Regions from separate parts of the Halalkalibacter sp. HAAS-P014 genome, predicted to be linked through region 1. Evidence: riboswitches for the same ligand, from Rfam matches in the RefSeq annotation. Region 1 holds a riboswitch; the other holds the start of a gene.
What was found. Region 1 has a riboswitch for magnesium ahead of mgtE (magnesium transporter). Riboswitches for the same ligand answer to the same signal wherever they lie in the genome.
Positions count from the first base shown of each region.

Region 2: it holds a riboswitch for magnesium, as region 1 does, so the genes downstream of both, mgtE (magnesium transporter) here and mgtE (magnesium transporter) in region 1, are expected to answer to the same signal.

Region 1 covers NZ_JBWQTV010000030.1:35,000-51,755, forward strand. Annotated here, with positions in the region: gene AC1FXZ_RS20865 (CPBP family intramembrane glutamic endopeptidase) at 1-179, shown strand, start outside; gene AC1FXZ_RS20870 (YdiK family protein) at 176-394, shown strand; gene AC1FXZ_RS20875 (DoxX family protein) at 501-1,031, opposite strand; gene tatC (twin-arginine translocase subunit TatC) at 1,216-1,968, opposite strand; gene AC1FXZ_RS20885 (twin-arginine translocase TatA/TatE family subunit) at 1,986-2,168, opposite strand; gene AC1FXZ_RS20890 (redox-sensing transcriptional repressor Rex) at 2,306-2,941, opposite strand; gene AC1FXZ_RS20895 (ABC-F family ATP-binding cassette domain-containing protein) at 3,192-5,132, shown strand; gene AC1FXZ_RS20900 (hypothetical protein) at 5,157-7,298, opposite strand; gene tsaD (tRNA (adenosine(37)-N6)-threonylcarbamoyltransferase complex transferase subunit TsaD) at 7,755-8,771, opposite strand; gene rimI (ribosomal protein S18-alanine N-acetyltransferase) at 8,764-9,225, opposite strand; gene tsaB (tRNA (adenosine(37)-N6)-threonylcarbamoyltransferase complex dimerization subunit type 1 TsaB) at 9,222-9,935, opposite strand; gene tsaE (tRNA (adenosine(37)-N6)-threonylcarbamoyltransferase complex ATPase subunit type 1 TsaE) at 9,928-10,386, opposite strand; gene thiL (thiamine-phosphate kinase) at 10,392-11,384, opposite strand; tRNA gene AC1FXZ_RS20930 (tRNA-Met) at 11,640-11,713, opposite strand; rRNA gene rrf (5S ribosomal RNA) at 11,928-12,043, opposite strand; gene AC1FXZ_RS20940 (trans-sulfuration enzyme family protein) at 12,179-13,324, opposite strand; gene crcB (fluoride efflux transporter CrcB) at 13,330-13,713, opposite strand; gene AC1FXZ_RS20950 (fluoride efflux transporter FluC) at 13,710-14,123, opposite strand; M-box (ykoK) riboswitch at 14,312-14,477, shown strand; gene mgtE (magnesium transporter) at 14,709-16,070, shown strand; gene AC1FXZ_RS20960 (DedA family protein) at 16,207-16,756, shown strand, end outside.
Region 2 covers NZ_JBWQTV010000025.1:14,906-31,661, forward strand. Annotated here, with positions in the region: gene AC1FXZ_RS19495 (PRD domain-containing protein) at 1-26, shown strand, start outside; gene AC1FXZ_RS19500 (sucrose-specific PTS transporter subunit IIBC) at 272-1,645, shown strand; gene AC1FXZ_RS19505 (aminoimidazole riboside kinase) at 1,719-2,675, shown strand; gene AC1FXZ_RS19510 (glycoside hydrolase family 32 protein) at 2,679-4,145, shown strand; M-box (ykoK) riboswitch at 4,180-4,345, shown strand; M-box (ykoK) riboswitch at 4,571-4,737, shown strand; gene mgtE (magnesium transporter) at 4,975-6,336, shown strand; gene AC1FXZ_RS19520 (phosphatase PAP2 family protein) at 6,383-7,048, opposite strand; gene nirB (nitrite reductase large subunit NirB) at 7,308-9,674, shown strand; gene nasC (assimilatory nitrate reductase catalytic subunit NasC) at 9,795-11,933, shown strand; gene AC1FXZ_RS19535 (heavy metal translocating P-type ATPase) at 11,982-13,934, opposite strand; gene AC1FXZ_RS19540 (NarK family nitrate/nitrite MFS transporter) at 14,307-15,815, opposite strand; gene cobA (uroporphyrinogen-III C-methyltransferase) at 16,246-16,756, shown strand, end outside.

The DNA of each region.
Region 1 (16,756 bases):
TATTTGCCTTTTTATACGTTAAAACGAATCGTATTCTCGTTCCAATTGTGGCACATGTAGCCATTAACCTGTTTGTTTCTATTGTTAATGTATTATTAGCTGATCGCCTTGAAGATTGGATTGAACAGTTAGAGCAGCTTGAACAAACAACATCATTTATCATTGGAGGATTATTATGAAAGCATCTCCCATGTTTATGGCACTCCTCTACTTTTCCATCGGTGTGTTACTAATCTTTTTTGCCATTCAAAATGTTAGCAATGCTGGTTGGAACTTTTGGAGTTATTTAATTGTTTCATTTGCTGCAGTCGATTTCATGATTGCTTACCGCTTTTATCGCTTGCGTAAAGTAATTAAACAACTTCAGCAACAAAATAAGAAGAAGAAAGACTAGTAATACACTGAAACTATATTGATCTAAACGAAAAGGGGATGTGCCAAGAAGGTCTGAACTTGACCTTTTGACACATCCCCTACTTTCACGATCTATCCCTCAAAATTTAAGCCACTTTTTTTAATTTTGCTTCAAAACGTGGTTCTTTGCTTCTCATTTTACTACTAATAGCATTTTTCAAATATGGTAATACCCAACGATCTCCACCGTAGCGTCCTGCATTTGCACCTGCTACTAAAATGAACATCGAAATCATGATCATCCAAGGATTTGTCGAAATTGTTCCTGCAAACAAGAATGACATGTTCATCACGACACCGAAGAATGCTGCTGCTGAAGTTAGTACACCTAAAATGAGTCCTAATCCTACCAATACTTCTCCCCACGCTACAACTACACTAAATAAATCTGCATTCGGAATAGCGAAGGTTTCCAAGAATGTTACGTAGTTCGGATAAACAAGCGCTTCTCCATTCACTACTGGATTTGCTACTGATCCTTGTAAATATCCACCTGCATTAAAATCTCCTGTTACTTTGCCCCAGCCTGCTGTTAACCAAGCCCAACCTAAGTAAACACGTAAGAATAACCATAAACCAGCTATATATTTGTTTTCTCTGAAAAATTGTCCAATCATTATAGAAATCCTCCTTTTAGTATTGCTCAACTCTTCACAAATACTTGTGAATGTTTTCACAACCTTGTTATAACCATAGTATAAAACATCAAAACAGGCTTGACTACCCCACTTGGCTAGTTGTCAAACTTTGTTCACTATTTCACAAACGGTAACTAAAAAAGAGTGTTGCCATTGTTGGCAATCACTCTTTGCTCGCTTCTTCTCGTTCTCTCTCTAACCGTTTAACTTTTCGATACGTTAAGTAAGAGACCCAAATACTAAATTCATACAGCAGTAATAACGGCAGGGTCACCATTAAATGAGATAAAATCTCTGGTGGTGTTATAAAACCAGCGATTACAAGTAAGATAAAATAAGCAAATTTCCTAAATTCGGTTAATAAAGCCGGAGTTAAAATTCCTAACCGTGTAAAAAACATCATGATCACTGGCAGTTGAAACAACAATCCAAACGGAATTGTTACTTGAAATAAAAATTGAAAGTACTCATTTATACCATATTGTTCGGTAATCCCTAATCGTTCAGATAAATTCCCCATAAACTGTACGATAAATGGGAATAGCACAAAATACGCAAAAGATAGCCCCGTTAACAGCAAAATAAAAGCAAACGGAATATAGGCAAGTGTTGCTTTTCTTTCTTTCTCATGGAGTCCGGGACTAACAAAAGCCCAGAGTTGATATAAAATGATCGGAAAAGTAATAATAAGTGCACTCGCAAACGCAAATGTCATAAAGACCCGTATCGGATCTGTCATTTTAAATGCATTCATCGGTAAATCTTGAGCTGTAGGTGTGCTTTGTAAGTAAGTGATTAATGGTGTAGCTAAAAAAAAGCCGGCAATAAGAGCCACAATGAAGAAGACTAAAGTTATCATAATTCTTCGTCTAAGCTCCACTATGTGGTCCATTACCGACATGTCTCGTTGTTCCATTTATAGCCCCTTCCTACTTAGGCTTTATCGTTATCTTTTTTCTTATTTTCATCTTCATCTGCTAAGCCTTTTGTTGCATTCTTAAACTCACGTAATGTATTTCCAGCAGCTTTTCCTAACTCTGGTAACTTCTTTGGACCAAAAATTAATAAAGCAACGATCGCAATTAATGCGATACTACCTGCGCCTAAACCACCCATGGGTAGCACCTCCTTGTCCTAATTACTATTATAGAGCGTGTTAAAAAAGATAGCAATGACTCCTTATGGTTGGAAATTTGTACATGCTATCTAAGGTACTTCTAGTAGGCTAAAACTTGTCCCATTTTAATAACCTTTTATACCGGGTAATGCTTTAAAAAATACACTAATGCTTGTAATTCAACTGAAAGGTCAATATGGTGGACGCGTACCGAATCTGGTACATCAAGTCTTGCTGGAGTAAAATTTAAAATGCCTTTTATCCCTGATTCTACTAACTGATCAGCAATCTTTTGTGCTGCAGCTTGTGGTACAGTTAAAATAGCAACGGTTACCTCAGGGTCCAGGACCTGTTTTAAGTCTTTTAGATGGTGGATGGTTACTCCACCTACTTCCTCACCTATTTTAGTCTCATCCACATCAAAAGCCTTCACAATGTGTGTATTATTATTCTTTGAGAAATTATATTGTAAAAATGCAGTTCCTAAATTTCCAACACCAACTAGAATAACCTTCGTTAACTCATCATGATCAAGTGTTTTTCGAAAAAAGGAAAGCAAATAATTCACATTGTAGCCATATCCTTTTTTTCCAAGCGCACCAAAATATGAAAAATCACGTCTAATTGTTGCTGAGTCGACTTTTACGGCCTCACTTAATTCTGTTGATGATACTCTTTGTTTTCCCGAGGCAGAGAGATTCTCCAAGAACCGATAATAGAGTGGTAATCGCTTTGCTGTTGCCTGTGGAATCTTGGTTTGATCAATTTTCATCTATTGCCTCCCTCCTATTATCCTTTGTATGGCTTTAAGAATAACGTTATTGTACACTATTTCACACAGTTTGTAATCGTTTTACAAAACTGTTCATTAAGTTGTTGAGAAATCTATTCTACGATACACTAAAGGGAATAAGCAAAAGATTTATTTTTCCTATTTTTACTTGAAGCTATATATACTGAAATGTCATCTAGTCTAAATAAAGCAATACAGAATTAACTTTAGTTAGTTAGGAATGAAAATCATGATTATTTTACAATGTATAAATATTTCTAAAGCATTTGGGGTTGACCCCATCTTAACAAATATTAAGCTTGATATCCAAACAGGAGAGCGCGTGGCCTTGGTTGGTCGAAATGGTGCGGGAAAATCAACCCTCTTAAAAATCATTGCTGGTCAAATTTCTCATGACAGTGGGCAAGTTATGATGCCAAAAGGAATGAATCTAGGTTATCTAGCACAAAACACAGGTCTTGAGTCTGAATTATCGATCTGGGAAGAGATGTTAACCGTATTTGCTCCACTTCGGAAAATGGAGCAACAAATCCGAGATATGGAAATGCAGATGTCCGACCCAGATTTACTTCAAAACAATCAAAAATATGAAAAGCTTTTAAAAGAGTACGATCAACTTCAACTTTTGTTCAAAGATAAGGGTGGGTACCAATACGAAGCTGATATTCGTGGTGTGCTCTCTGGAATGAACTTCGCAGATTTTGATTACGATACAAAAATTGCAACGTTAAGTGGCGGCCAAAAAACAAGACTTGCTTTGGCAAAGCTATTGTTAACTAAACCGGACCTCCTTATTCTCGATGAGCCTACTAACCATCTTGATATCGCAACGCTTACGTGGCTTGAGCAATACCTAATCGGTTATAAAGGGGCAATTTTAATCGTTTCCCATGATCGTTACTTTCTCGATAAAATCGTTACTTCGGTTGTAGAGATTTCAAGAGCGAAGTCAACGAAATATCCAGGCAATTATAGTGCCTACCTAGATGAAAAAGCGAAACGTTATGAATTAGAATTAAAACAATATGAAAAGCAGCAAGATGAAGTAGCAAAATTAGAAGATTTTATTCAACGAAATATTGCAAGAGCATCGACAACGAAGCGAGCACAAAGCCGGAGAAAACAACTGGATCGCATGACATTACTTGATCGTCCAGCAGGGTCAGAAAAGTCAGCTTCCTTCTCTTTCATGATCGAACGACAAAGTGGTAAAGAAGTTCTCCGAGCGACTGATCTTCATGTTGCTTATGGAGAGGAGACGATTTTTAAAAACGTAACCTTCGATCTTGACCGTGAAGAAAGTGTTGCGTTAATTGGTCCAAATGGTGCAGGAAAATCAACGTTATTAAAAGCATTGATGAACGACATCCCTCTTACAGACGGGACGATTCGTTTTGGCAGCAATGTAACAGTCGGCTATTACGATCAAGAACAAGCAAATTTAAAATCGAACAAGCTTGTTCTCCATGAGCTTTGGGATGACCACTCACTTTTGCCTGAGAAAGAAATTCGCACGGTGCTTGGAAACTTTCTTTTCAGTGGCGATGATGTGTTAAAGCCAGTCTCTACTTTAAGTGGGGGTGAAAAGGCTCGACTAGCGCTCGCTAAGCTAATGATGAAAAAAGCAAATCTTCTCATTCTTGATGAGCCTACTAACCATTTAGATCTTGAAGCAAAAGAAATATTAGAAAACGCCTTAATTGACTATCCAGGAACATTGTTATTTGTATCCCATGATCGCTACTTTTTAAACAGGATTGCAACGAGAATGGCTGAGCTAGAAGATGGGCAAATCACCAATTATCTTGGTGACTATGATTATTATATTGAAAAGAAAGAAGAAATGGCTGAGCGTGAATTGTTGAACCAGCAAGAAAATGCTACATCAAGTCAATCCACTAGTACTTCAGAAGGAATACAATCAGACAAACGTTCCTATGAGCTCGATAAAGAGGCCAAGAAAGCCGAACGACAACGTCTGCGAAGAATTGAGGAAATAGAAAATAAAATCGATTCTCTCGAAACTGCACTAGCTGAAAAAGATGAAGCACTTTGCGACCCTGCTATTTATTCAGATCATGAAAAAGCTCAAACACTGCAACTAGAAATCGATGAAACACAAGCCACCATTGAAGCACTCATGGAAGAATGGGAACAGTTACAGGAATAAAACAAAAGGGGGTCAGACACCGCTTTACTTCGATAAAGCAGTGTCTGACCCCTTTTGGTAGTAATGTGCCGATACGACACAGAACATCGATGTAGCTGCTGCAACCACTCCTGAATCATTTAATAGCAATAAAGCAAATGATGCAACTACTCCTGTTTGCAAAAATAGTTGCTTATCTAAGCCTTCGAGTTGAAGCCTTTTGCGCCACAAGATAATTGCTCCGAGTAAATAACTCGTTACAAAAAGTTGCGTCCAGTTCGAATGTCGAAAGATCTTAACATTCATTGCTAGCTTTCGCTGTATCGTATCAAAAATATAGCGAATGTCGCCACTTAATAACCGTTCAAACGCCATGCCGATATGAGTTGGTTCTCCAGCTAATTGGAGTACATATAAAAAGATAAACAACACACCGATTGCCCCTATAAAAAGTAGAAGTAGAACTTTCCAAGACCATTTCTCAAAAATAAGACGATACAAGAAGAACGAAAAGGCAAGCCCTGCCGACAACGTCGCCCCGGCATTCGTGCCTAATGTATTTTTCCCCAATACGACAACCACAAGCAAAAACATCAAAAATACACAAACCACCGAAATCCATTTCCGTTGATTCTCTATTAACGGACTCAATACCATAATAGCTGAGATCAAGTATACTCCAGCAAATTCATTCCCAATCCCGTAATATCTAGCCCCAATAATTGGGTCATACCCTAAATAAGAACGTTGCATTAACTGGGATCCCAATAGAACATCCACCGTTATCAGAAAGAAGGTGGATACTCCAATCCAAAAAATTGGCTTCTTGCTTCCCTTTTCTATAAGATATCCACATAATAAGGAACTTGCAATCAGTAAGAGTACAAACCCACTTACTCCAATTGATTTCACAACCCCAGATAGCGCTAGAAACCAAACTGGTGACCAGAGAGCTGACAGCAATATCAGTCTTGTGATGTATCGCCATGTTTGCCTCTTGTTCGAACCAAAAAACCCATAAATAGCAGCTCCAATTAGCGCAACAACAAGGCATGTAATATAGATTGAAAGAACGCTTGCTCGACTTTTGTAAATTAAAACGACCTCATCAACCGCATGGAAAAAAGAGAGTTTATCCACAACGCCAATATCTTCTTGTATGATTACATTGCCGGGAAATCTATCAGCCTGCAAATTAAAGGCTGACAAAAAGGTCGGAACTAGATCAAGGCTGCTCATAATATATTTTTGTCTTGTTGTACTTGATGTGAGGAATCCTCCTGGTTTCTCTCCCCAATAAAAGACAGGAGCTAATTGTTGTTTTTGATCGTATGCTTGTTTGTGCATCATAGGAGAAACAAGCCAGAGCTCTTTCACCTCAACACGAGCTCTTTCAATGAAAGAACTTAACTGTTGTAATTGGTGAGCTTTTTCATTTTCAAAATGAGAATCCTCCATATAATGCATTTGATCATAGAGCCGGTAGAAATCTCCCCATTCTATTACGAGAAATCGTCTTCCACTTTCCCCACCTGTTGATAGTTTGTTAATAAGAAATTCAGAATCCATCTCAAGGCCCTTAGGAGAGGCAGCGCTGCTTTTCACTGCTCGATTTATTTGTCCATTGACATAGCCATTTTGATCTACTGCTAGCAAAGAGCCATAACGAATCCTTTCTTCTAATAGATCACTATGACCATACACTTCTCGTCCAATTCCTGCCTCTTTTAACATTTCTCCAAAATCACCGATATTCCCACGATGAGTCCCTTGCTCATTTTTATTGTTCAATCTGTGAAAATCAGGGTGTACCAAACCACTCACTTGTTCTTTTCCAGTTAACTGTTGCAACCATTCACTTGCTTGAAATCCGTTTATTTGCTCATCAGACTCATAACTATTCCACCCTTGTACACCAACTGCCTTTACCCCGGCTCCCATTGTGACCATATTATTAAGGTATGAATAAGGTCCATCCGGCCGTATATTCATTGCTCCAATTGCAGCATCCTGCCACAGGGTAGTCTCTCCCGTTTTGTGGATAAGCCAATCTGCTTCAGTCATAGACAGTCCAGGTACTAATATTACAAGTATTTCAGTACCATCCCTATCTGTTTCAGCATAGCTATCAACCGGAGATATCAAAATTAAACCAATTACACATACAAAAAGAATGCTTCTCGACATCGCCCTCAAACCTTTTTGGCTAATATTCTGAAATATCCACACTATCCACATAGTTATCAACAATAAAAGTCCCTATTTACTAGTACTCTATGTATTTGTACACATTATCCACTAAGTTATCCACATATAAGTTAATAACATTTTTTTTCGCGTTAGACCTAGGCATTTTATATTTACCCACAATGTTAACAATGTTGTGGATAACAGTTGTTAACAACTAATTTTTACGAATTACGACAAAAATCAATAATAAAATATAGCGATTCTTCCTTATTCGAATACAAAACTCTACAAAATCATTCAAAACTTTAGGTCTAAAACGTACAGTTAGTTAATATACTTAATGACTTATTCACAACACGAAAAGTGACATTAAAAGTACTTCCTTATCCAATTTCGACAAAAAACCACTTATTGATAGCATTTGCTCCAATAAGTGGTTTTAAACATAATTCATCACTGTTGTTCCAAATCTAATCCTGGGTTTCCATTTAAATCATATGACGAAAACTTTTTGTTTTTCAATTTTACACTAGCAGCTGCCCCAATCATCGCCGCATTGTCTGTACATAGTGACAATGGTGGTATTAAAACCTCAACAGATGAGGTGGAGAATTCATCCTCTAATGCTTTTCGCAACCCTTTATTTGCTGCCACTCCTCCAGCTAGAAGCAATTGTGAGACCTCATATTGCCCAACTGCACGTTTTGTCTTCCCGACTAACACTTCAATCACACTTGCTTGAAAACTCGCTGCAACATCTTCCATTTTCACTTCTTCACCACGTTGCTTAAGATTATGCAATTTATTTATAACCGAAGATTTCAATCCACTAAAACTAAAATCAAATGAATCTGCTTCCAACCAGGAACGAGGAAAATCAATCGTTTCGTTTCCTTCTAACGCTAATCGGTCAATATGTGGACCACCTGGATAAGGCAAGCCAAGTGTTCTCGCTACTTTATCATAGGCTTCACCAACTGCATCATCCCTCGTCTCACCTATGATCTGAAAATCACCATCTTCCTTCATATACACGAGTTCTGTGTGACCTCCAGAAACAACTAAAGTTACTAAAGGGAAGGAGATCGGCTGAACAAGTCGATTAGCATAAATATGGCCTGCGATATGATGAACACCAATCAATGGAATATCATGCGCAAAAGCAATCGCTTTTGCTGCGTTAACACCGATTAATAATGCACCAACCAAACCAGGTCCCTCAGTTACAGCAACTGCACTTAAGTCAACAAATGACACACCTGCTTCTTCCATTGCCTGCTCAATGATAATAGTAATTTGCTCAACATGATGACGCGATGCCACCTCTGGTACTACACCACCAAATCGTTTATGACTTTCAATTTGAGATGAAACAACATTGCTCAAAATCGTTGTTCCATTTTCAATAACAGCTGCCGATGTTTCATCACAACTTGTCTCTATTGCTAAAATTAATTCCTTTTCACTCATTTATACTCACCCACATCACTAAAGCATCTTCTAAATTGTCGGTATAATAATTTTTTCTTATGCCACCTTCAACAAATCCCATTTTCCGATACAGTCCTTGTGCAACGACATTGGACACTCGCACCTCTAAAGAAAGCTTCACTACACCCATATTTTTTAAAAAAGTCATTACATATTGCAACAAACGATCTCCGTGACCTTTCCCTCTATGATTTGAATGGATCGCAATGTTGGTCACTTGAGCCTCATCCATCACAATCCATAATCCACAGTATCCGATAATCTCACCATTTAGTTCATAGACAAGGTATTGAGCAAAATGATTTGAGGTAAGCTCATTTAGGAATATAGCTTGATCCCAAGGGGTCGGGAAGGCATCACGTTCGACTGCCATAACTGCTTCTAAATCATCAATTGACATAAAACGTATTGTTTCTTTCTCTTGCTCAATCATTTTTGCTCGCCCTTTTCTTTCTGGGCCTTTTGCCAGTTCGCTTCTGCCTCTGCAAGCTGTATATAATTCGGTACGAAAGAATGAACCGAGTTATCCTCAGACAACGCCTGTCCTAATCGTGCTAATTCTGCCGGTCGAGGTAAATGCATTGATCCCGTGGCAAAACGCGCCAACTCACCGAGCCGTTCACGAATTAAGATATGATGCAATTCAGCATCTTGCCCGATAAATAGCACTGGTTTTTCGAACTCTCCTAAATAATCAAGCCAGTCTGTTAACATAACCAACTGGTCATCCTTCACTTCACTCACGTTAAATTCAACCGCCTCATAATGTCCTGTATATACTTGGCCACGCCTAGCATCCATTAGAGGCGAAACAATCCCTTGAAAGAAACGACCAGATTGCGCCATCACTGCAATGCTCGATACCCCAATCACTGGTATTCCCAAAGACCAAGCTAACGTTTTTGCTGTTGTTACACCAATACGCACCCCTGTATAGGAGCCTGGTCCCTTTGCAACAACCACTTTCGTTAACTCATTTGGTTTTACACCTACTTCTTTCATAAGTTGATCAATTGCAGGCATAAGCCTAATCGAATGATTTTTCTTAATATTTGTTGTTATCTCACCTAACGTTTTATCACCATCTGTAACAGCTACCCCCATTACAAATGAGGATGTATCTATTGCCAATGTTTTACTCATCACGTAACTCCTTCAATAATTCCAAAGAACGAATCCCTGTTGATTGAACCGTAATTTCCCTAGTCAACTCATCTTTATGGAACAAAGAAATTACCAGTCGATCCTCCGGTAGCTGACTTGTTATCATGCTTGGCCATTCAATGACAGAAACCCCATCTCCATAAAAGTATTCCTCAAGACCTAAGTCCTCCATTTCATCTTCCATCCGGTAAACGTCCATATGATATAAAGGCAGTCGACCGTTGTATTCCTTTATAATAGTAAACGTCGGACTGTTGACTACACGCTTCACACCAAGCCCTTTTGCAAATCCTTTTGTAAAACTCGTCTTTCCAGCCCCCAGATCACCTTCAAGAGTAATCACATCTCCAGGTTCTACAATTGTTGCTAACCGTTCTGCTAGTAGCATCGTCTCTTCCGGGGATTCCGTTATGAGGTTCCATTTTTCCACTGCATTCACCCACGCTTTTGAAAATGATTATATCCGTTCTTCTCTAACTTTTGACGTTGATTGCCTTCTAGTAAAAATACACCAGGCTCTCCTTCTTCAACAGATCCAATAATATGAAAACCCAAACCTTTGTGATGAAATTTCACTGCTAAATCAGTAACATCTTCTGTTGGCACCGTTCCAATCAAGACAAAGTCCTCTCCTCCAAAGAGAGCAAAGTCAAGCTGTTTCTGACGAGAATAAGAACTCATCGCAGGATGAAGAGGAAGTTTCTCTGCATCAATAACGACTCTTGCTTTACTCGCTTCGGCTAACTCATTTGCTTCACTAGCAACACCATCACTAATATCATTCAGGGAAATCCGTTTTCCTGAAGCCAGTAAAATCCTTCCCTCTTCAACATGAGGAAATGGCTCCTGATGAGCACTTACCAGGTCTTGTTCCTGTTTTGAAAGGCTCGCATCTAAACCTTTTTCAAACAATAAGTCTAAACCAGCTGCTGACTTGCCTACACAGCCGGTTACAAATAAAACATCACCAGCTTTAGCCTGATCGCGATATAGCGCCATGCCACGTTCGACCATACCAATTGCTGTAACGGTTAAGACAAGAGTATCCTTTGTAGAAACGGTATCGCCACCGATCAAATCCATTTGGTAAGCACTCGCTATTTCACTCATCCCTTTATAAATTTGGGCTAACTCCATTTCAGTCCAAGCAGAAGGGATCGAGATGGAGACGAGATAATACATCGGAATAGCTCCCATCGCAGCAAGGTCGCTTACATTAATCGCTAATCCCTTTTTTCCAACTTGATAAGGAGTTAGGGTGTCACGCCGAAAATGCACTCCCTCGACCATTGTATCGACACAGACAACCTGATCCATCACTTCTGACCCAGAATACACAGCCGCATCATCACCCACTCCTCGAACGAGTGTGGGCTGATATGTTTTTTTAGGAGAAATTCTAGAAATAAACGCAAACTCATCTTCCATTTTAACCGACCCTCTCCAATAGAATCATTTCTTTACAAAAAAACCTTAGGATTTCTTCCCACCTAAGGAACGTCTCTTCTAGTTTATCCGATTTTTCATAAAATGCCCAATGGATTACAGAAGAAAGAATGGAAAAATGCTATTTCCTTCTATATAAATAACCAAAAAGTTAAAGATCGCCTACTTATGAAGATGATTCGACTATAAATTCACATCAAAAAAGCCGAAACAAATTTGTTTCGGCTTTTTTCGGTATTGCGGGGGACGGATTTGAACCGCCGACCTTCGGGTTATGAGCCCGACGAGCTACCAGACTGCTCCACCCCGCGTCGCTATGAAGTAACAGACGTTGCTTTTGCAAAGATGTCGTCTTTTCCTCTTCTCGTAACGCTTTGATGTATATGCGTCAAGACATGTCGATGGTTATTCGACGATGTTTCGCTGCATGCTCCACCCCGCGTCGCTATGAAGTAACACGATGTTCGCTTTTCCTCTACAACATGTAGTCTAGCCAAAGCGAAAACATTTTATACAAAGAAATTAGCCCGGCAACGTCCTACTCTCACAGGGGGAAGCCCCCAACTACCATCGGCGCTGAAGAGCTTAACGACCGTGTTCGGCATGGGAACGGGTGTGACCTCTTCGCTATCGCCACCAGACTATTTTCTCTAACAAAATATATCTTATCATTCTTGCCTTATAAATGCAAGTTTTTTTATTAATAAATTCTTTCTTAATACAAAAGTACACAGGAGTATATTAGGAAAGTTCATCATATACTCCTGTTAAACCTCTTATTTAGCAGCTTTTTCAATCGCTTGTGTAAATGCCTCAATAATGTCTTTTTCATCTTCAATTCCAACGGAGATCCGAACCAGTTGAGTACCTATTCCAAGTTCTTGTCTCAACTTATCTGGAACTGTACGGTGAGATGTGCGCAAAGGATAGGACACTGTTGTTTCGACACCTGCTAATGTTGGAGCAATTTTCACCCAGCCAAGTGAACGAAAAAACTCTTCAACATTAATATGATCAGCCAAATCGACACTAACCATCGCTCCATTACCTTTTTCAGAGACAAATTTAGGGTAAAACACTTGAGTTACTCCCTCATGTGCTTCAAGAGCCTCTGCTAGCATTTTTGCATTGTGGCTTTGTCTTTCCATACGAACACTTAATGTTTTCAATCCACGGCAAGCTAGCCACGCTTCAAAAGGACTTAAGTTACAACCTATCGTAATAACTTTCCCTTTTGCTGTATCAATTAAAGATTGTTCCCCAACAAGAACACCTGCCGATACATCACTATGGCCCCCGATATATTTTGTCGCGCTATGTACAACTAAGTCAGCACCTAGTGTAGCCGGTTGTAATAAAAAGGGTGTCGCGAATGTATTATCAATCATTGTTTTAACACCTTTTTCTTGGGCTAACGCAATCACTGCTTTTAAATCCTCAACACGAAGAAGTGGATTTGTTACTGATTCTGTATAGATTAATACAGTTTTATCTGTGAAAGCTTCTTTTACAACATTATAATCTTGAAATGATACAAAGCTAACCTCAATCCCAAAATTCGGAAGCTCTTGGGCAAATAATTGATAAGTTCCTCCATATAAATCATCTGAAGCAAGAATATGGTCTCCAGGACTTGCCACAGCAAGTACTCCAGCTAAAATAGCTGACATCCCTGAAGAGGTTGCTACGCCGTCATCTGTCTGCTCAAGCAGAGCAATCCCTTTACCCAAGTCATCAGTATTGGGATTGCCATATCTAGAGTATAAATACTCTTTCTCGCCTTTAAAAAAGCTTTCCATGTCATCTAAATCCGTAAAAACGAAAGCAGATGTTTGATAAATGGGTTTTGCTTTACTTGTATTTCTAGCAGGTTCTTTTGTTTGAAAATGTACAGTCTTTGTATTAAAGTTTGTTTCGTTCATTCTTTTCATCCCCTAATAATCATTACAAATCCGAAAATAAACATAAATATTGAACCAATAATCGATAAACTTATGTAGGAACCAAGTTGTTTCCATGCTTTCTTCTGATAAAGTTGAATCGATTCTGTGCTAAAAGTCGAAAAAGTAGTAAAAGCACCAAAAAAGCCTATTCCTACTATTAAAAATAATGGATCTTCGTATGCACCAAGTGGGATCATTCCGTAATAGGATCCATAAAAGACACCTAAACCTAAAGCCCCTAGTAGATTGACTATGAGCATAGCGATCGGAAATGGCGGGGTAGGAAATCGTTTCATGATCGCTAATCCTAGTAAATATCGACAGATGGCTCCTGCCCCTCCACCAATACTAACAAGCAGAAGATTCATCCTTGTACCTCCTCTTGTTTTAGCATGCGCTCTCCTAGTTTCTTTCCAAGGACATAGCCAGCTAAAGCGCCTATTAGGCCTCCAATTACAGATACGGTAATATACATTGCACTACTCCACCATGTATGCTCAAGAAACAAAAACACACTATCACTTGCAAGTGTTGACATTGTTGTAAATCCACCACATAAACCAACGCCAAGGCCTGCTTTTACCCATTCCCGTGGAACTTTATACACGAACCAACCTGTTAAGAAACCAAGTAAAAGACTTCCACCGATGTTCTCAATGAGAGTCCCTAACGGATAACCAGTTGCTAAAGTATATAAATTCAGATAATAGCGAAGACTCGTTCCGACTGCTGCACCGACTGCAATCGCTCCTACATTTTTCAAAATACTCTGATTCAAAGTAATACTCCTTAATTCGTACGAATAGTTTGATTTTATCTCACTAATTGAGGTCTCGCAAGTTCCTCTCGATGATTCAGGTCAGTTTTTCTTAGTTGTTTAAATTGTTTTGCTCGTTTGCCTAGCAATCTACTTAGAACAATTGACATGGCCTTGCATATGTTATAGGGTAGAGGATGTGAAAAAAGTGAATACCTCGTTAGGTGAGGCTCCTGTGCTGGAGATACGCTGCTGCCCAAAAATGTCTAAAGACGCCAATGGGTCAACAGGAACTATCGAAATAAGGTGGTTCTTAATGTAGCTGGCTACGTCCTATGCCGCACAGTGCTAAAGCTCTACGAATAGAGGCTGTTACTTCTCATAAAAGAAGGATTATTTGTGTTATTTCAAGACACCTCGCATTCGTCAGAGGTGTCTTTTTTCTATCATAAGAATCAATCTAGTAAATTTGTATTTGTTAAGGAGGTGTATGTATGGATAAGAGTCCTGAGCCCGAACCCAATAGGCATAACTTAATTAAACGTTTATTTAATCCACATGCACCTCACTGCCTGTGGTAACTCATCTAAGAGGGAGGGGTATAACATGGTCAGACTTAACAACGATACTAGAGAAGAATATGCTAAACACTTACTAGATTTAATGAATAATGGAGAGATCGATCAACTCCGAGAAGATTTTTTACAACTCCACCCAGCTGACCAAGCTGACTTTCATTTAACACTTGAGAAAGAACAACGACAGAGCTTTTACCAAATTATCAGCCCCGAAGAAATGGCTAATATTTTCCAAGCTCTTGAGCTAGAGGTACAAAAAGAGATACTTGTCGAATTAGATGAAAACTATGCTGCAGAAATGATCAATCACCTTTATGCTGATGATGCAGCCGAGTTTCTCTCTGAATTAGATAATGCTGAGGCTGAGGCTATTTTAAAAGCTATGAATTTAGAAGATGCAAACGATGTAAAAGAATTAATGGCCTATCCACCTAAAACAGCAGGGGCAATCATGACAAAAGAGTTTATTTCTTTAACCTCTACCCATACAGCACAACAAGTTATTGAACAATTACGGTCTGAGGCACCTAACGCAGAAACGATCTACTACCTCTATGTTGTCAATGAGCGTAAGCAACTTGTGGGTGTTGTATCATTAAGAGACTTACTAACAGCTCAATCAAATGAAATTGTGGAAAATTTGATGAGTACACGAGTAGTTTCTGTTCTCTCTAATACAGATCAAGAAGAAGTCGCTAAACTTATCAAAAAGTATAACTTTTTAGCGGCACCTGTTATCAACTCAGATGAAATTCTTCTAGGTATTGTTACTGTTGATGATGTAATCGATGTATTAGAATACGAGGCGACAGAAGACTTAGGAGAGTTCTCTGCTGCGCGTGGAGCAACCGATGTAAATGTATCAGCCTTTACCGCTGCAAAATTACGTGCACCTTGGATTGTCTTACTCATGTTCTTTGGTTTACTAACAGCCGGCGTCATTGAACAATTTGAAGAAACTCTCAACCAAATCATATTACTTGCTGCTTTTATCCCATTATTGATGGGTTCAGCTGGAAATGCCGGTACACAATCACTTGCTGTAGTTGTCCGTGGACTTGCACTGGGTACTCTTGAAAGAAAAGGCCTATTTCGTACCCTGTTAAAAGAGTTTAGTACCGGAATGATGATTGGATTAATATGCGCCTTAACTTTATTAATCATCATCCCTATTTTTTATGGAAGTTGGATGGTGGCAATCATTGTTGGAATATCAATCTTTTGCTCATTAAGTGTTGCAACAATTGTTGGCGCTATCGTGCCTCTCATTATTAATAAACTAAAAATTGACCCTGCCTTTGCATCCGGTCCTTTCATTACAACAGTAAATGATATTTTAGGTCTTCTAATCTACTTTTCAATTGCAACTAGTTTACTTCATTATCTATAGGACTGTAGAACCAAAAGAGTTACTCATTGCACACATGCTGTGAGTAACTCTTTTTTTAAATTCCCTAATATCTCAACTCGTTTCCTTCCTTTAAATTCGCTATAATGGGAATAGTTCTTTTAGATAGGAAGATATTATGGAAATCGTTAAACATATAATATTTGAATATGGTTATGTAGGGATATTTTTAGCACTCGTTGGAGGGATTATCGGCCTTCCTGTGCCAGATGAAGTATTACTTGTGACCATTGGCTACTACGCGTACCTTGGGAGAGTCGACCTCTATACTGCATTAATCAGTTCATACTTTGGATCCATTATCGGTATCACTATTAGCTATATTCTTGGGGCGAAACTAGGTCTGCCGTTTCTATTAAAGTATGGTGAGAAATTTTATTTAACAAAATCTAGAATAACAAAAGCCCAGTATTTGTTTGCCAAGCATGGTGCATGGCTATTATTACTAGGATATTTCATTCCGGGGATTCGCCACATTACCGGTTATTTAGCCGGAATCTCTCGTTTGAATTTACGAACCTTTATGCTTTACTCCTATATTGGCGCATTATTTTGGGTGGTTTTATTTGTTTTATCAGGATACGAACTCGGATTAAAATGGTACTTTATTAAACAATCGTTTGAAACATATAAATTTATTATTTACTTTGCTATATCAGCTATTATTG
Region 2 (16,756 bases), on a different contig from region 1:
TGCACATTCAACGATTGTTAAGCTAAGAGTCGAAATTTGTATTTTTTTGTTGACGATAACGTTTACATGCTATAATATATAAACATAATTTCATACTGTGGGATTGTTACTGTTTGAAGCAGGCAAGACCTAAAATATATAAGGACGACATTGGTAGGGCGTCTATCTTTACCTACCGAGAATCCTTATGTGTTTTAGGTCTTTTTTTGTGGAAATAGATACGGAGTTAGGTACCAATTCTAGTAATGCTACTAATAGGGAGGATTATATTATGAACCATATTGAAGTCGCCAAACAGCTTGTTACGTTATTGGGTGGGGAAGATAATGTGATAAGTGCTGTACATTGTGCTACTCGATTACGTCTTGTAATAGAGGATGAAAGCAAAGTTGACAAAGGAGCTATCGAGGAATTAGATGGTGTGAAAGGGGCTTTCTCTAGTTCTGGACAATTTCAAATTATCTTCGGGACGGGAACCGTTAATAAAGTCTATCAACACTTTGGCCCACTTGTTGGAGCTTCTATGGAGGAAGATTCTAACAAAGGAGGCTCTCATAGTGATGTGGCTAAGAGAAAGATGAATCCGTTCGCTCGGTTTGCTCGAACTCTATCAAATATATTTGTTCCGATTATCCCGGCAATTGTAGCCGCTGGGATGCTGATGGGGCTCTTAGGATTAATGACGACCTATAATTGGGTAGACCCAGAGAGTGGAATAGTGGTTATGCTAGATATGTTCTCATCAGCGGCCTTCATCATACTGCCGATTTTAATAGGGTTTAGTGCAGCAAAAGAATTTGGGGGAAATGCTTTTCTTGGAGCTGTTATTGGAGGAATCATGACTCACCCTGCATTACTGAATCCATGGGGGTTAGCTAATGCAGAACCGGAAATGCTTAATTTTCTTGGATTTAATGTTGAAATGCTTGGATATCAAGGGACTGTAATCCCTGTATTATTAACAGTCTATTTTATGGCTCAAATCGAAAAAGGGTTGCGAAAAGTTATTCCAAACGTAATCGACTTACTAGCGACACCTTTCTTAACCGTTATCTTAACAGGTTTTGTCGCTTTGTTGGTAGTTGGTCCGATTGGTCGAGCTTTAGGTAATGGAATTACGACTGTTTTAGATGTTGTATACAATACAGCAGGTCCGATCGCGGGGCTAATCTTTGGGGGACTTTACTCAACGATTGTTCTGACAGGAGTACACCATAGTTTCCATGCGATTGAAGCCGAGTTGTTAGTGAATGTAGGTGCAAATTACTTGTTGCCGATTTGGGCGATGGCCAATGTGGCACAAGGTGGTGCAACTCTAGCTGTATTTTTTAGAACAAAGAATCAAAAAACAAAAGGAATTGCCATGCCAGCAGCAGTTTCAGCATTCCTTGGTGTAACGGAACCAGCTATTTTTGGTGTTAACTTAAAGTATCGCCGTCCATTTATCGGGGCTGCGATAGGTGGAGCTTTAGGAGGAGCGTATGTCGTATTCACTCAAGTAGCTGCTAATGGAATCGGCTTAACGGGTGTTCCGATGTTTGCGATTGCGCAAGATCCATTAAATTATTTAATTGGATTTCTAATTGCCATTGTAGGAGCGTTTACGGCAACACTCCTTTTAGGTTGGGATGAAGAAGCAAAATAATGGATGACACAAAGGGGGCTTTGTACTAAGTCGCCCCCTTACTATCTAGATACACGATTGAGGAGGAAATATAGTGAAAACGGGTATTATTTCATTAGGTGAAGCACTCATAGATTTTATTCCACTAGATCAAAGCAACAGTACTTATCAAAAAAGCCCTGGAGGAGCACCTGCTAATGTGGCAGTGGGAGTCTCTCGATTAGGGGCAAAGTCAACATTTTTAGGTAAGGTAGGAAACGATGTTTTAGGGCAGTTCTTACATGAAACATTAGAGGACTTCGGGGTGAGAGTGAATCAAATTGGATTTACTTCAGAAACAAAGACAGGTGTTGCGTTTGTTACGAATGCTGAAGATGGAGAAAGAAGCTTTGATTTTTATATCGATCCAAGCGCTGACCGTTTTCTCGAAGTAAACGATATAGATAAAGTTGATTTTGCAGAGCATAAAATTCTTCATTTTGGATCGATTTCGATGATTAGCAACCCTGCAAAGGATACGACTCAATTCGCAGTGAAACTGGCAAAGGAAAATGGCATGATTGTTTCTTATGATCCGAATCTACGCTTGGGGCTGTGGGACTCTAAGGAAAATGCTAAAGAAACAATTGAGAGTATGTTAGCTCATACTGATTTTCTTAAAATCTCCGAAGAAGAATTAGAATTTATAACAGGACAAAAAGATGTAGCAGCAGGCGTTCAAAAGATGAAAAAGTATAACATCCCGTTAATGATTATTACGATGGGAGCAAGCGGATGCTATGTACATACATCTAATGCCAGCAGCCATGTTCCGGCTATGGAAATAACAGCAGTAGATACAACAGGTGCAGGTGACGCCTTTGTTTCTGGGATGTTATATTGCTTAAATGAATATGAAGGAGATATTCGTTTGATAACAGTGGGAGAAGCAGTGAAAATGGCAGAATTTGCGTCTGTTTCAGGTGCTTTAGCAGCTTCTACAAAGGGTGCTATGACAGCTCTTCCGACATTAGAAGATGTAAACAAACGCTTAGCAAAGGGAGACCAGTAACTTATGACAGATAAGGAATTAAGAGAACTTGCCTACAAAGAGATTGAAGATCATCATCAACTTGTAGAACAAGACCCTTATAGGCAGCAATTTCACCTGATGCCTCCAGTAGGCTTATTAAATGATCCGAACGGTTTTATTGAGCACAATGGAACGTATCACCTTTATTATCAATGGATGCCTTTTAAGACTGGTCATGGAGCTAAGTTTTGGGGGCACTATTCTTCAAAGGATCTCATAAATTGGAAGCATGAAGAAATAGCTCTTACACCATCTGAATGGTATGAAAAAAACGGCTGTTACTCTGGGAGTGCGATTGAGCATGAGGGAGAAATTTATGTCTTTTATACAGGGAATGTTAAGGATGAACAGGGGAATCGAGAAACGTATCAATGTTTAGCTATTTCCAAAGACGGGATTCATTTTGAGAAGAAAGGACCGGTTGTGAACTTACCGAAGGGATTTACTGCGCACTTTCGCGATCCGAAAGTGTGGAAGCAGGATGGAATGTATTTTATGGTCGTTGGTGCTCAAACAGAAGATTTAAAGGGTGCCGTAGCCTTAATGAAGTCTGCTGATTTACAAGAGTGGGAGTATGTAGGAATTATAGCTGGGGGCGGTGAGGGAAAACTTGCTGATTTTGGCTATATGTTCGAATGCCCAGACTTATTTTCGCTTGACGGTAAAGATATCTTAGTGTTTTCTCCACAGGGAATTGAACCGCAGGGAATGCGTTATCAAAATGTGTATCAGGCGGGGTATGTTATTGGCGATTTTACGCCTGAGACAGGTGTATATTCTCATGGAGAATTTGATGAAATTGACCGAGGTTTTGACTTTTATGCTCCCCAAACGACAGTTGACCAGAAGGGGCGCAGACTCTTATTTGCATGGATGGCTGTACCCGATCAAAACGAAGATTCTCATCCGACCATTGACTATAAGTGGATTCATAATATGACCATTCCCCGAGAGTTGAGATTGGTTAACGGCAAACTTCACCAGATCCCAGTAGAAGAGCTCGTATCGCTTAGAGCAGGCGTAGAGTTTAAGGAATCGATTGAATTGCAAAAAGAGAGTAAAGAACTACAGGGAATAAATGGAAAACCGATAGAACTCCAGTTAGAAAACATAGCGGTTTCTGACGGTTGGCTAGAAATAGCAGTAGCTGACGGAGCAAGGATGATCTATTCTTCAGAACGAAAGGTTTTTACATTTGAGCGGAAAAGTTATGTAGATGGGACAACTGAAAGACGAGAGTGCACACTTGAGGAGTTACGGACTATGCGCGTGTACATTGATACATCGTCAATCGAAATCTTTATTAATGAAGGCCAAGAAACGTTTACTTCCCGTATATTTCCTATGCCTAATAATCGAACAGTCTGTTTTAGTTCTTCAAAAAATGCTAACTTTACTGTTCATAAATGGGATCTGCAAACTTCTAATGCAATAACTGTTGACAATTAGAAGCACCTCATGTAAGCTCATAAATGTTGCTAATTGAATACCTCGTTAGGTGAGGCTCCTGTGCTGGAGATACGCTGCTGCCCAAAAACGTCCAAAGACGCCAATGGGTCAACAGAAACCATCGACATAAGGTGGTTTTTAATGTAGCTGGATACATCCTATGCCGCACAGTGCTAAAGCTCTACGAATGGAGGAAGTTGATAGGCTTATTTGCTGTGTCTGTACTTTTAACATATTTGTTATTGGGTAGATACTGCCTTTATTTGCTATGCAAAAGACACCTTCATTCCTAGAAGGTGTCTTTTTTACATTTCAAGCAGAAGGCTTAATCTGCTCACGAATTTGCGTATGCGACATATAATTTGTGTGAGGCTAATCTTTTTCCTTGAGGAAACTTCTTGCTTTAATAAAAAGTATACAAATGAATAATACCTCGTTAGGTGAGGCTCCTGTGCTGGAGATACGCTGCTGCCCAAAAACGTCCAAAGACGCCAATGGGTCAACAGAAACCATCGACATAAGGTGGTTTTTAATGCAGCTGGATACACATCCTATGCCACACAGTGCTAAAGCTCTACGAATGGAGGAGAACCATCAGTTGTGCTAAATTTTTTAGTTTGGCGCTTTGTTCTGATGCAAACAACACCTCCCATTCGTGGGAGGTGTTTCTTATTATTTTGTTTCATGTTGGGGGTGATGTGGAATGGGACAGGATAGCAGTCCGGAACCTGATTCGAGTTGGATAAATCGTCATGATAGAAAAACAATACAAATAAGGAGTCCATTCCCATCAAAGGGGACAGTTGGCTCCATCTGAGGAGGATTCAGAATGGTTAAATTAAATGAACAAAACCGTGAAGAGTACAAAGCCCTTATTCTAAATGCATTAAAAGTGGAAGATCAGAAGCATTTCAATGAAGTGTTTTTAGAATTACATCCAACTGATCAAGTTGAAATATTTATCGAATTAGAAGAAGGCTTACGCCAAAAAGTTTATCAATTTTTAACGCCAGAAGACTTTTCTCATATCTTTGAAGGGTTAGAAATCAATGACCAAAAGAGAACTTATTTAGAGTTAGAAGAAAGTTATTCTTCAGAGATGTTTAATAATATGTTTGCCGATGATGTTGCTCACTTTTTAGCTGAAATAAAAGGTGAAAAAGCAGAAGACATCTTACTAAAAATGAATAAAGAAGAAGCCGAAGACGTTAAAGAACTGATGTCTTATGCTCCTGAAACAGCTGGGGCCATTATGACAAAAGAATTTGTAAGTATTTCTTCGTCAGACTTAGCTTCAGATGTAATTGAGAAACTAAGAAATGACTCTCCGGACGCTGAGACAATCTACTATTTGTACGTCGTTGATGACTTAGAGAAATTAGTGGGGGTTATTTCTTTAAGAGATCTTATCACCGCTCCTGCAAACGAAGCGATTGAAAATATTATGAGTACGAGAGTTGTATCCGTGCAAGATGACATGGACCAAGAGGATGTTGCAAAGCTTATAAAAAGGTATGATTTCTTAGCTGCGCCGGTTGTGTCCAAACAAAACCACCTAATTGGGATTGTTACATTTGATGATGTCATCGATGTTCTAGAAGAAGAAGCCACAGAAGATTTGGGGGAAATCTCGGCTGCAAAAGGGGCAACAGATGTAAATGTCAGTGCCTTCACAGCTGCTAAAAAACGTTCGCCTTGGATCATCATGCTTATGTTCTTTGGTCTAATTACAGCTGAAGTAATCGGTCAGTTTGAAGAAACCCTAGAAGCGATTGTCTTACTAGCTGCCTTTATTCCACTTATCATGGACTCAGCCGGAAACACAGGTACTCAGTCATTGGCAGTTGCGGTTCGAGGCCTTGCGCTTGGAACGATCAAAAAAGGAAGCATAGCCAAGATGATCAGACGTGAATTTGGTACAGGAATAATGCTTGGTTTGATCTGTATGATCGTTTTAGGGATTACCGTGACACTAATTCATGGGCATTGGATGTTAGCATTAATTGTTGGTTTCTCTATCTTCTGTACATTAAGCATCGCAACGGTTATTGGTGCCACAGTGCCGTTGATCATTAATAAATTAAAGTTAGATCCGGCAATCGCATCAGGTCCGTTCATCACAACAGTGAATGATATCCTCGGTTTATTAATTTACTTCTCAATTGCAACGGCTCTGCTTGATTTCTTGTAAGAGTAAAAAGCTGTTATCATGCGAAATGATAACAGCTTTTTTTGAGTTAAATGAGCTTTAATTTATTGCTTTGTTTCGCTATAAACCTTACGAGTACTAAACATAAATAAAACAAAAAAATAGAAATGGTAACGGCCGCAAAAATGTCTGATGGAAAATGAGCACCGACGATAATTCTACTCAATGACACGGAGACGATAACCAATAATAAGGCGAAAATTACACCTAATTTGATCTGTGTTTTTTTAATAAAATGATAGCTAATAAAAATTAAAAACGTAAATAATAGGACACTTCTCATCGTATGACCACTAGGGAAGCTGTAAGAAGCAATTTCAAGCGAATGTCCAAAAACTTCAATTACACTCATCTCACCAGGCCTTTCTCGCTGAAACAATAATTTCAAAAAGAAATTAAGAGCAATTCCCCCAAATGTAACAATAACTAATAAGAGAATATGAGTCCACTTTTTCTTTAGTAACAGTAAGAGTGCGATGATAAATGAGCTGATTAATATGACCTCACCAGAACCGATTTTTGTTAGTAACTCCATTAAAGAGACTAGGAAAGTTGGCGAGTTTTCAGTAAGTCCTGAAATAATAGTTTGGTCAAAAGTGGCTAATCTGTTTTGTAAGGATAATATCGAAATAATAATAAACAGAATTAAACAGCTAACCATGACAAGTAAATGAGATTTATTTGTTACTGGCATAAAAAGTCACTCTTTCTTTATGAATGTAAGAATCTATTGTAACACGTTTTTTTCCCAGTTTGATTGATTTCTTTGTTAGCAGATCTGACATACATAAAGAATTGCTTTGTATTCTTCGTTAAACTGTTAGTGATGTGAAAGGTTCTAAATCAATAAGGAATATATGACTTATGGAATGGTTTACGCTGAGTCGATAAGAGGTGTGTACCGAATCTAACGCTTTATTGAGTAAGACTAATAATTCTGGAGGGTTTATAAGATGAAAAGGCAAAAACTGATCTTAATTGGAAACGGGATGGCAGGCATTCATTGCATTGAGAAAATCGTAACGAATGATCCAAATAAGTATGACATTACAGTTTTTGGTAGTGAACCACACTATAATTATAACAGAATTATGTTATCGACAGTCTTGCAAGGAGATACAAAAATAGAGGAGATTACATTACATAATCGCTCCTGGTACGAAAATAACAATGTTGAACTATACACGAGTGAGACAGTTGTGAAAGTAGAAATTGAGAAGAAAGTCATTCGAACGGATCGCGCCAGAGAAGTTTCTTACGATAAGCTCATTGTTGCAACAGGGTCCGTTCCATTTGTTTTACCGATTCCTGGTGCAGACAAGGAAGGCGTTGTGAATTTTCGAACTATAGAAGATTGTCAGAAGATCATTGATATAGCGAATAACCATAAGAAAGCGGTTGTCATTGGTGGTGGTTTATTAGGGTTAGAAGCGGCGAGGGGATTGTTGAATCTTGGGATGGATGTCGATGTCGTTCATAGAAGCAATTATTTGATGGAAAGGCAGTTAGATCAAACAGCATCAAATATGTTGCAACAAGAACTTGAAGCTCAGGGAATGAACTTTCTTTTAGAAAAAGAAACAGTAGAAATCATCGGCGATACTCGTGTCGAGGGATTACGTTTTAGTGATGGAACAATTGTCTCGACAGACGCTGTCATTATGGCTGTTGGGATCAAACCCAATATACAGCTGGCAAAGGATAGTGGGTTAGCAACGAATCGTGCTATTTTGGTTAATGACTATATGCAAACAAGTGTACGAGATATTTATGCTGTCGGTGAATGCGTTGAACATAGAGAGATGGTTTATGGTCTTGTCAAACCACTTTATGAACAAGGAAGAGTTTTGGCAGATCATATTTGTGGGAAAATTGGAAACCGCTATCAAGGATCCATATTATCGACTCAACTGAAAATATCGGGTGTGGATGTCTTCTCGGTAGGACGATTTCAGCCTGATAACACAACTAAAACGATAACTCAAAGTGACGAGTTATCCGGGATTTATAAGAAGATTGTTTTAAGAGATGAAAAAGTGGTTGGAGCTGTCTTATTCGGGGATACCACATCTGGTAATAAATTACTAGATATGGTGAGCAAGCAAAAAGTTATTACAGATAAGGAAAAAGGGCTCATTTTGCAAGCTTCTAATCAAGAGTCGCAAGTAGCTGGGATGGAGCAAACGGACCTTATTTGTAATTGTAATGGAGTGTCAAAAGGGGCAATTATTGAGGCTTGTCAGACGCAAGGGCTAACAACAGTTAGTAACGTGAAAGAATGTACAAAAGCGTCCAGTGCTTGTGGAGGTTGTAGCCCCCTTGTTGCAGATTTACTTTCATATATACAAAGTGACGAGTTTGATGAAGTGATAGAAAAAGAGACGATGTGTGGTTGTACGACATTGACTGATGAAGAGATTGTCGCACAAATGCAACTAAGGGAACTTCGATCAGTTAGTGAGGTTATGAATGAGCTTGGTTGGATTAATGAGGACGGCTGTTCAACATGTCAACCAGCTTTACAATATTACTTAGGGATGATTTACCCTGAATATGATAGGGAGCAAGAGTCGCTTTTTATTAATGAGCGGATGAATGCGATATGTCAAGAAGATGGAACTTACTCGCTTACTCCTCAAATGTATGGAGGGTTAACAAATGCGGAAGACTTGCGCAAAATTGCAGATGCTGTTGATAAATACCGAGTTTCAAGCGTAGCCATTACGAGCGAACAAAGACTTCATTTAATGGGAGTAAAAGAAAAAGACCTAGAATCGATTTGGAGGGATTTGGACCTTCCTTTAAACAGTAAATACGGAAATACTGTTCAGAACATAAAAACATGCATTGGTGAAACGGTGTGTAAATGTGAGAAACATAGTGCTCTAAAACTAGCAATTAACATCGAAAAGATTACCGATTACGTAACAACTCCGTATCGTGTCAAAATGGGGGTTTCAGCCTGCATGCATAACGGAGCAGACTCAACAACAAAAGATATCGGTGTTATCCAGTTTGACCGTGGGTGGGAAATCTATGTCGGAGGTAGTAGTGGCCGACATGCGCGCACTGGTCAATTACTTTGTGTGGCAGAAAATGATAAAGAAGTCTACGAAATGATCATTGGCTTTGTTCAATACTACCGGGAAACGGCGAAGTACGCTGAACGCACGTGGGAGTGGATTGAGCGTATTCATTTATTGCATATCAGAGAAGTATTGTTTGACCAAGAATTAAGATGGCAATTGGTTGAGAGTTTAGAACAGGAATCTTGCAAACGAATAAATCATCAATCAATAGGAGAGCGTGCTCTGAATTAAGAGTTGTGAATAGGTTTAACTTCGAAAAGAGCAGCAGAGTTTTTGGTGCGTATTATATTAATAAAAAAATAATTCGTCATGTCCAGACGCGACAAATACATGAGCAAAGGATGGGACATCATGACAGAAATGTTATTACGGTATTTTCGAAAAAAGCAACAACAAGTGGAAACTGAGAAAATATACGATACGCAATGTCCATTTTGTAGCATGCAATGTAAAATGCAATTGATTGAACAGTCTACCGTGACAAGGAAAATATATAAGACAATCGGAAAGGATAATCCGACATCTGAAGGACGTTTATGCATAAAAGGTCTCAATGCTCATCAACATGCTATCCATAACGAACGAATTAAACATCCAATGTTGAAGGTGAATGGTGAATTTGTACGAATATCATGGGATGATGCGATGGAACTAATAAAAGAAAAATTCACCGATATCCAATCACAATACGGGAAAGATGCATTGTCTGTTTACGGAAGTGCTACGATAACAAATGAAGAAGCTTATTTACTAGGCAAGTTCGCTAGAGTGGCGCTAGGGACGAAATATATTGATTATAATGGTCGTCTCTGTATGTCAGCTGCTGCCTCAGCAGCAGCTCAAACATTTGGTATGGATCGAGGTTTCACCAATACGATTCAAGAGATTCCCTATTCGAGATGTATTATTCTTGCTGGAACAAATATTGCTGAATGTCAACCGACGATTATGCCGTATTTTGAGAAAGCGAAGGAAAATGGTTCGTTTATTATTGCGATTGATCCACGCGAGACGTCAACAACGCAAATGGCAGACTTACATCTTAAAGTGAAGCCTGGGATGGATGCAGCCTTAGCAAACGGCTTGTTGAAGGTCATCATAGAAGGGGATTTAATTGACGAGAAATTTATTAAAGATCATGTAAATGGTTTTGATGCTCTTAAGGAATACATCACTGCACTTAATTTAAACGAAATAGCAGATATAACAGGAGTACCAGCTGAACAAATAACAAAAGCTGCAACTGTATTCGGTAAAGAAGCATCAGGCATGATTTTTACTGCAAGAGGAATTGAACAGCAAACAGATGGATCGGCATCCGTTCGCAATTTTCTAAATCTCCTTTTAGCGACAGGAAAAATTGGAAAGGAGAATTCTGGTTACGGGGCCGTGACTGGACAAGGGAATGGTCAAGGAGCAAGAGAACATGGGCAAAAAGCCGACCAATTACCAGGTTACCGTTCGATTGAGAATAATGAACATCGTCAGTACATTGCAGATGTATGGGGGATCAGTGAGAACGATTTACCGAGAAAAGGTGTTTCTGCCTTTGAAATGATTCAAAAGATTGATGAAGGCGAGATCAAAGGGATGTTTCTTATGTGTTCGAACCCCGTTGTTTCTAACCCTAGTGCTGAATATGTAAAGAAAGCCTTAGAAAAACTAGACTTTTTTGTTGCAGTCGATATGTTTGTTTCAGAGTCAGCTAGATTAGCAGACTTAATCTTGCCAACAACATCTTATTTGGAAACATCCGGTACAATGACGAATGTGGAGGGAAGAGTGACGTTACGCGAGGCCAGCTTCCCGGTGCGAGGAGAGGCGAAGCATGATTGGCAAATCATTTGTGAGATTGCAAATGCTCTTGGAAAAGGGGGGTATTTTGCATTTTCATCTCCGGAAGAAGTATTTAATGAATTAAGAGAAGCTACCCATGGTGGTATTGCTGACTATTCTGGTATTACTTATGAGAGATTGAGAGAAGAGAAAGGGATCTTATGGCCATGTCCGGATTTAGAGCACCCGGGTACGCAACGTTTATTTGAGAAAGAGTTTGCTCATGCTGATGGAAAAGCGAAAATGGCTGTTGTGCCGAATACGCCTGAAATTCCTAAAGAAAAACCAACGGAAGATTTTCCTTTATATTTAACAACAGGAAGAGTCATGTCGCATTATTTAACCGGTGTTCAAACAAGAAAGAGTTCTACACTTGCAGCGCGCGAGTTTGAATCTTATATGGAAATCCATCCATCAACAGCAGAGAAGTTTCAAATTGAAGAGAATACGCTCGTTAAAATTGAATCAAAACGGGGCAGTATTGTCGTCAGAAGCAAATGGTCACCAACGATTCGTAAAGACACCGTGTTTGTTCCTTTTCATTGGGCTGATTCCCAAAATGTCAATCGCTTAGTTTCCGAGGAGTTAGATCCTACTTGTCGAATGCCTGGGTTTAAAGTGAGTGCTGTCAAAATTAGCCCGGTAGCGAAGTAAAAAGGGTCTGTATGAGTGAAGAAGGACTCATGCAGACCCTTTTGGAATTTACCCTCGCAGTAGACGTAGTCCGTTTAAAATAACGAGAATCGTACTGCCTTCATGTCCAATGACTCCTAGAGGAAGAGACATTTGCCCCATGAAGTTTGAGATAATTAACAAGGCGATAACAGTGATTGAAAAGATAATATTTTGTTTGACAATCCGGTTCATACGCTTCGATAAGTGAACGGCCTCAGCTAATTTGGCTAAATCATTTTTCATCAGAACAATATCAGAAGTTTCAATCGCTGCATCAGTGCCACCACCCATGGCAATTCCGACATCTGCTGTTGCAAGGGCGGGTGCATCATTGATGCCATCTCCAACCATAGCAATCGTTTCATAGCGTTCTTTTAGCTGGTTGAGTTCGTTCACTTTTTTCTGTGGTAAGCAAGAGGCTACAAAGTCATCGACATCCGTTGTTTTCTGAATTGCTTTTGCTGTCTTCTCGTGATCACCAGTAAGCATAATCGTATAGATTCCTTGCTTTTTAAACGATTTTATCGCTTCAATTGTTTCGTTGCGTACAGTATCTTGAATGGCAAGAATGGCAGCAATGCCGTCATTGTCAGAAACATACACAAGCGTTTTCCCGTCACTTGCTAGTTTACTAGCTTCTAATGAATAAAATGAATCAGCTAGTGAATCACCGATAAAACCACGTTTCCCAATCTTCCAAGTAAGCCCATCAATAGTGGCGCTAACCCCAAATCCTGTTTTCTCTTGCATATGTTCGATGTCTATAAAAGAGGTAATTCCTTCTTTTTGGGCAAAGCGAACGACGGCTTCGGCTAATGGGTGGGTGGATTGTTTTTCAACTGACGATACATTTTGTAAAAGAACTTTTCGATCTAATCCTTCACGAATGAGGAGGTTCGTGACTTCTGGTTTTCCTTTTGTTAATGTCCCTGTTTTATCGAAGGCGATCGCCTTTAATGAAGCTAAATTTTCTAAATGTACGCCCCCTTTAAAAAGAATGCCTTTTCGTGCTCCGTTTGATATCGCCGAAAGGGTAGCTGGCATAATAGAAGCGACAAGGGCACATGGGGAAGCTACAACGAGTAAAACCATTGCTCTGTACCATGTCTCCGTCCAGCTCCAACCAAGGAGGTAATAGGGAAGGACCATCATAATTCCGACCGTGATAAGGACCACTTTTACATAAGGGCCTTCAAACCTTTCGATAAACTGTTGCGAAGGGGTTTTCTCATCTTTGGCTGTCTGGACTAAGTCAATGATTTTTTGAAACAAGGACTCGTCGCTTCTTTTCGTGACGCTAATAACAATCAGACCATTTTTGTTCACTGTACCAGCAAAGACATCATCGTTTATGCTTTTCTCGATAGGGATTGCTTCGCCACTTAATGTAGCCTCGTCAATCATGGTTTCACCACGTGTAATTTGACCATCTGCTGGAACTCGTTCGCCAGGTTTAATAAGAACATGATCACCAATAGCGAGTTGTTTCACATCGACTGTCTGTTCATTTCCATTTAAAAGAACGGTAGCAGTTTCAGGCTTAAGGTTCATAAGAGATGAGATTTCACGATGGCTCTTGTTCATTGTGTACGTCTCGAGAGCGCCACTTAAGGAAAAAATAAAGATGAGGATAGCCCCTTCCATCCAATATCCGATCATTGCAGAACCAATTGCAGCAAGAATCATTAACAACTCGACATTTAATGAACGGTTATGAATAACGTCTGAAATTCCCTCCTTTGCCTTGAAATACCCACCAACGATGTAGGCGCTTAAGAACAAAGGAATCGATAACCAAAGAAAGTTAAACTGTTGCATTAACCAAGCAAGCAGAATAAGGACACCACTTGTAAGGGCGAAAATCAGCTCTAGTTGAAGTTCGTTAATAGTAAATTTTTTATTGGCAACAATCGTACAGTTTTGTTTGTCAGTGCAGTTATTCGTGCATTCTGTACACTCCAGTTGTCGTGCGATATTCATTTTTTATCGCCTCCTCTAATGGTTTGAAACCTAATTGAGAATGGTTAATAATTAATAGTGGCATCACTAGTTGATAATGGTTATTATTTAGAATTATTTTAAATAGATTGTCACTTGTTATTATCTTAGTTGAAATAAAAAGGTTTTTCAATGGGTGTTTTGTTAATGTTTATTAATTTTTAAAGGGATAACCATTATCATCTTATAAATATAATTGATAATCAATTACGTTTGTGTGAAGAGAGTCATTTTAGAGTAATTGAGGTGGGCAGAGGATAGAATAAATGTTAAAAGCCTGATAACTAGTTTTATTAATAACTAGTTATCAGGCTGGTATTAGAATAGGGAGTATTCTTCTTTCGATGTTTATCTCTATAATACTTTTTTGTGTAAAGGTGTTTCTTCTGTGCCGGTTTCTAAGGATTTAAGTTCATCTGAAGACATGTAGTAATCTTCGCCAAATGAATTTTTGGGTTCTTCTAAAGTTAAGTAGCAAATTATAAAGCTAATAAGTGCTCCTCCGGCAAGAATAAAGAAAAACTGTTGCGGTGTTACAAATGTATATAAAGTTAAATAGACGGTGGCACCTACATTTCCATAGGCACCAGACATCCCGGCGATTTGACCAGTCACGCGCTTTTTAATCATAGGAATGACGGCGAATGTAGCTCCTTCTGCGCCTTGGATGAACATTGATGTAAGAACGGTAATTGCAACAGCGATTGCTAACGGCCAACTAGAATCGATAAAGCCCATTCCGACAAGCCCAATTGTAATGCCGGCCATATAAACTAACATAACATTACGGCGACTGCCCATTCGATCGGATAGAATTCCTCCTAATGGACGGGCAATAAGGTTCACAAATGCAAATGATGCAGCGATAAGCCCGGCTTGTGCGGCTGATAATGAAAATGTTAACTGGAAGAACATTGGTAGCATTGAAATAATCGCCAATTCAGCACCAAAGTTGGCAAAGTACGTACTGTTTAATGCTCCTACATTTTTAAATTTGTATTTATCATCATCTGGAACACCTTTTTTTAGGATGGGAACATTTACTTTTAAAATCATGTACAACTGGTAGATTAACACAATGATAAGAGTTGCCCAGATTACGTATAAAGCAGTTTCAGAAACAAATCCTAAATCGGCTAATCTCCAAGCGCTTATCGCTAAAGCTCCTCCGAGAGGGATCGTCCAGATAATGAGTTGTACTAAATCACCCCAACTGCTTACTTCTAATGCTCCAGAACGCTTTGGTTTCATTAACGTTTTTCCCTCTGGTGTATCTCTAACACAAATGTAATAAATAATTCCATAAACAAAGCAAATAATTCCTGTGAAAGCTAATGCGTATCTCCAGCCCTCATCGCCACCGAATAATGTGAGTGCAAACCAAGGTAATACCATAGCAGCCACAGCAGAACCGAAGTTCCCCCAACCACCGTAAATTCCTTCGGCGAAGCCAATGCTCTTAGGTGGAAACCATTCAGCAACCATGCGGATACCGACAACAAAACTAGCACCGATACTCCCAAGAACAAGACGTGCAATCATTAACTGAGCCCAACTATCACCGAAGGCAAAAACTAACGCCGGAATCGACATGATAATAAGTAGGCCTGAGTAGACAATGCGTGGCCCGTATTTATCGAGCAATGAACCAATCACGACTCTAGCAGGAATCGTTAAAGCAACGTTACAAATACCTAGAGCTGCAATGTGTTGTGGAGTTAGCCAGTCCATAGCATCAAGCATGGTTGTAGCAAGTGGAGCCATATTGTACCAAGTGAAAAAGGAAACGAAAAAAGCAAACCATGTAAAATGTAGAACCTTAATCCGTTCACTCTTGAATTTGAAAATTTCTGATAACGTCATCGAAAAAGCCCTCCCTATAAAATACATTTAAGATACAGTTTTCATTTTTACACTATCAAGCTACTGTTGTCTGAAAGTTAGATAGAAAACTTAACATAGTTTTTTCATGTGGATTAATTTTCGGACATGCTCGAAAGTGTTGAAGGGGTTAATTAGAAAGAGTTCAAATTCATCTCTCTTATCAATAAGAAGGATGCTTAGTGAAATGAGAATAATAGGGTGAGCCCTCTAAATGGTTTGCTTGTATAAGGAACCTCTTCATTATTTTTAAAAGAGAGTAGAAACAGTCTGTTACGTTAGAGAAAGAGGTTAAAAGATTGCAAGAAAAAACAATGGAAGATAAGCTGACACGATGTAACATACATGCAAAATATTGGTTTAGGATAAACGTATAAATCAAATAAACGTTTAAGCAAAGGGGGAGTGATTAGTGAAAAGTGGAATGGTCTATTTTGTTGGGGCTGGTCCTGGGGACGTAGGTTTAATTACAGTAAAAGGGAAACAGGTCCTGAAGCAGGCTGATGTAGTCATTTTTGATAGATTAATCAATCCTTTTTTGTTAATGGAAGTAAAAGACGAGGCGAAATTAATTTATTGTGGCAAGCAACCTTGTAAACACACTCTGAGGCAAGAGGACATTCAAAGAGAAATCCTTATTCACGCTAGAAAGGGAAAGACCGTTGTGAGATTAAAAGGTGGCGATCCAGCTGTATTTGGAAGGGTTGGTGAGGAGGTTGAGTATTTAGCAGAGAATCACATTAAGTATGAGGTGATTCCGGGGATCACAGCAGGTATTGCTACTACCATGTATGCGGGAGTCCCGATTACGCATCGTAAGCATTCTAATTCCTTTGCGATTGTAACAGGACATGGCAGTCGTGATGATGGGACGCCAAATATAGAATGGGAGCCATTATCAAAAGGAGTAGAAACGATTGTTT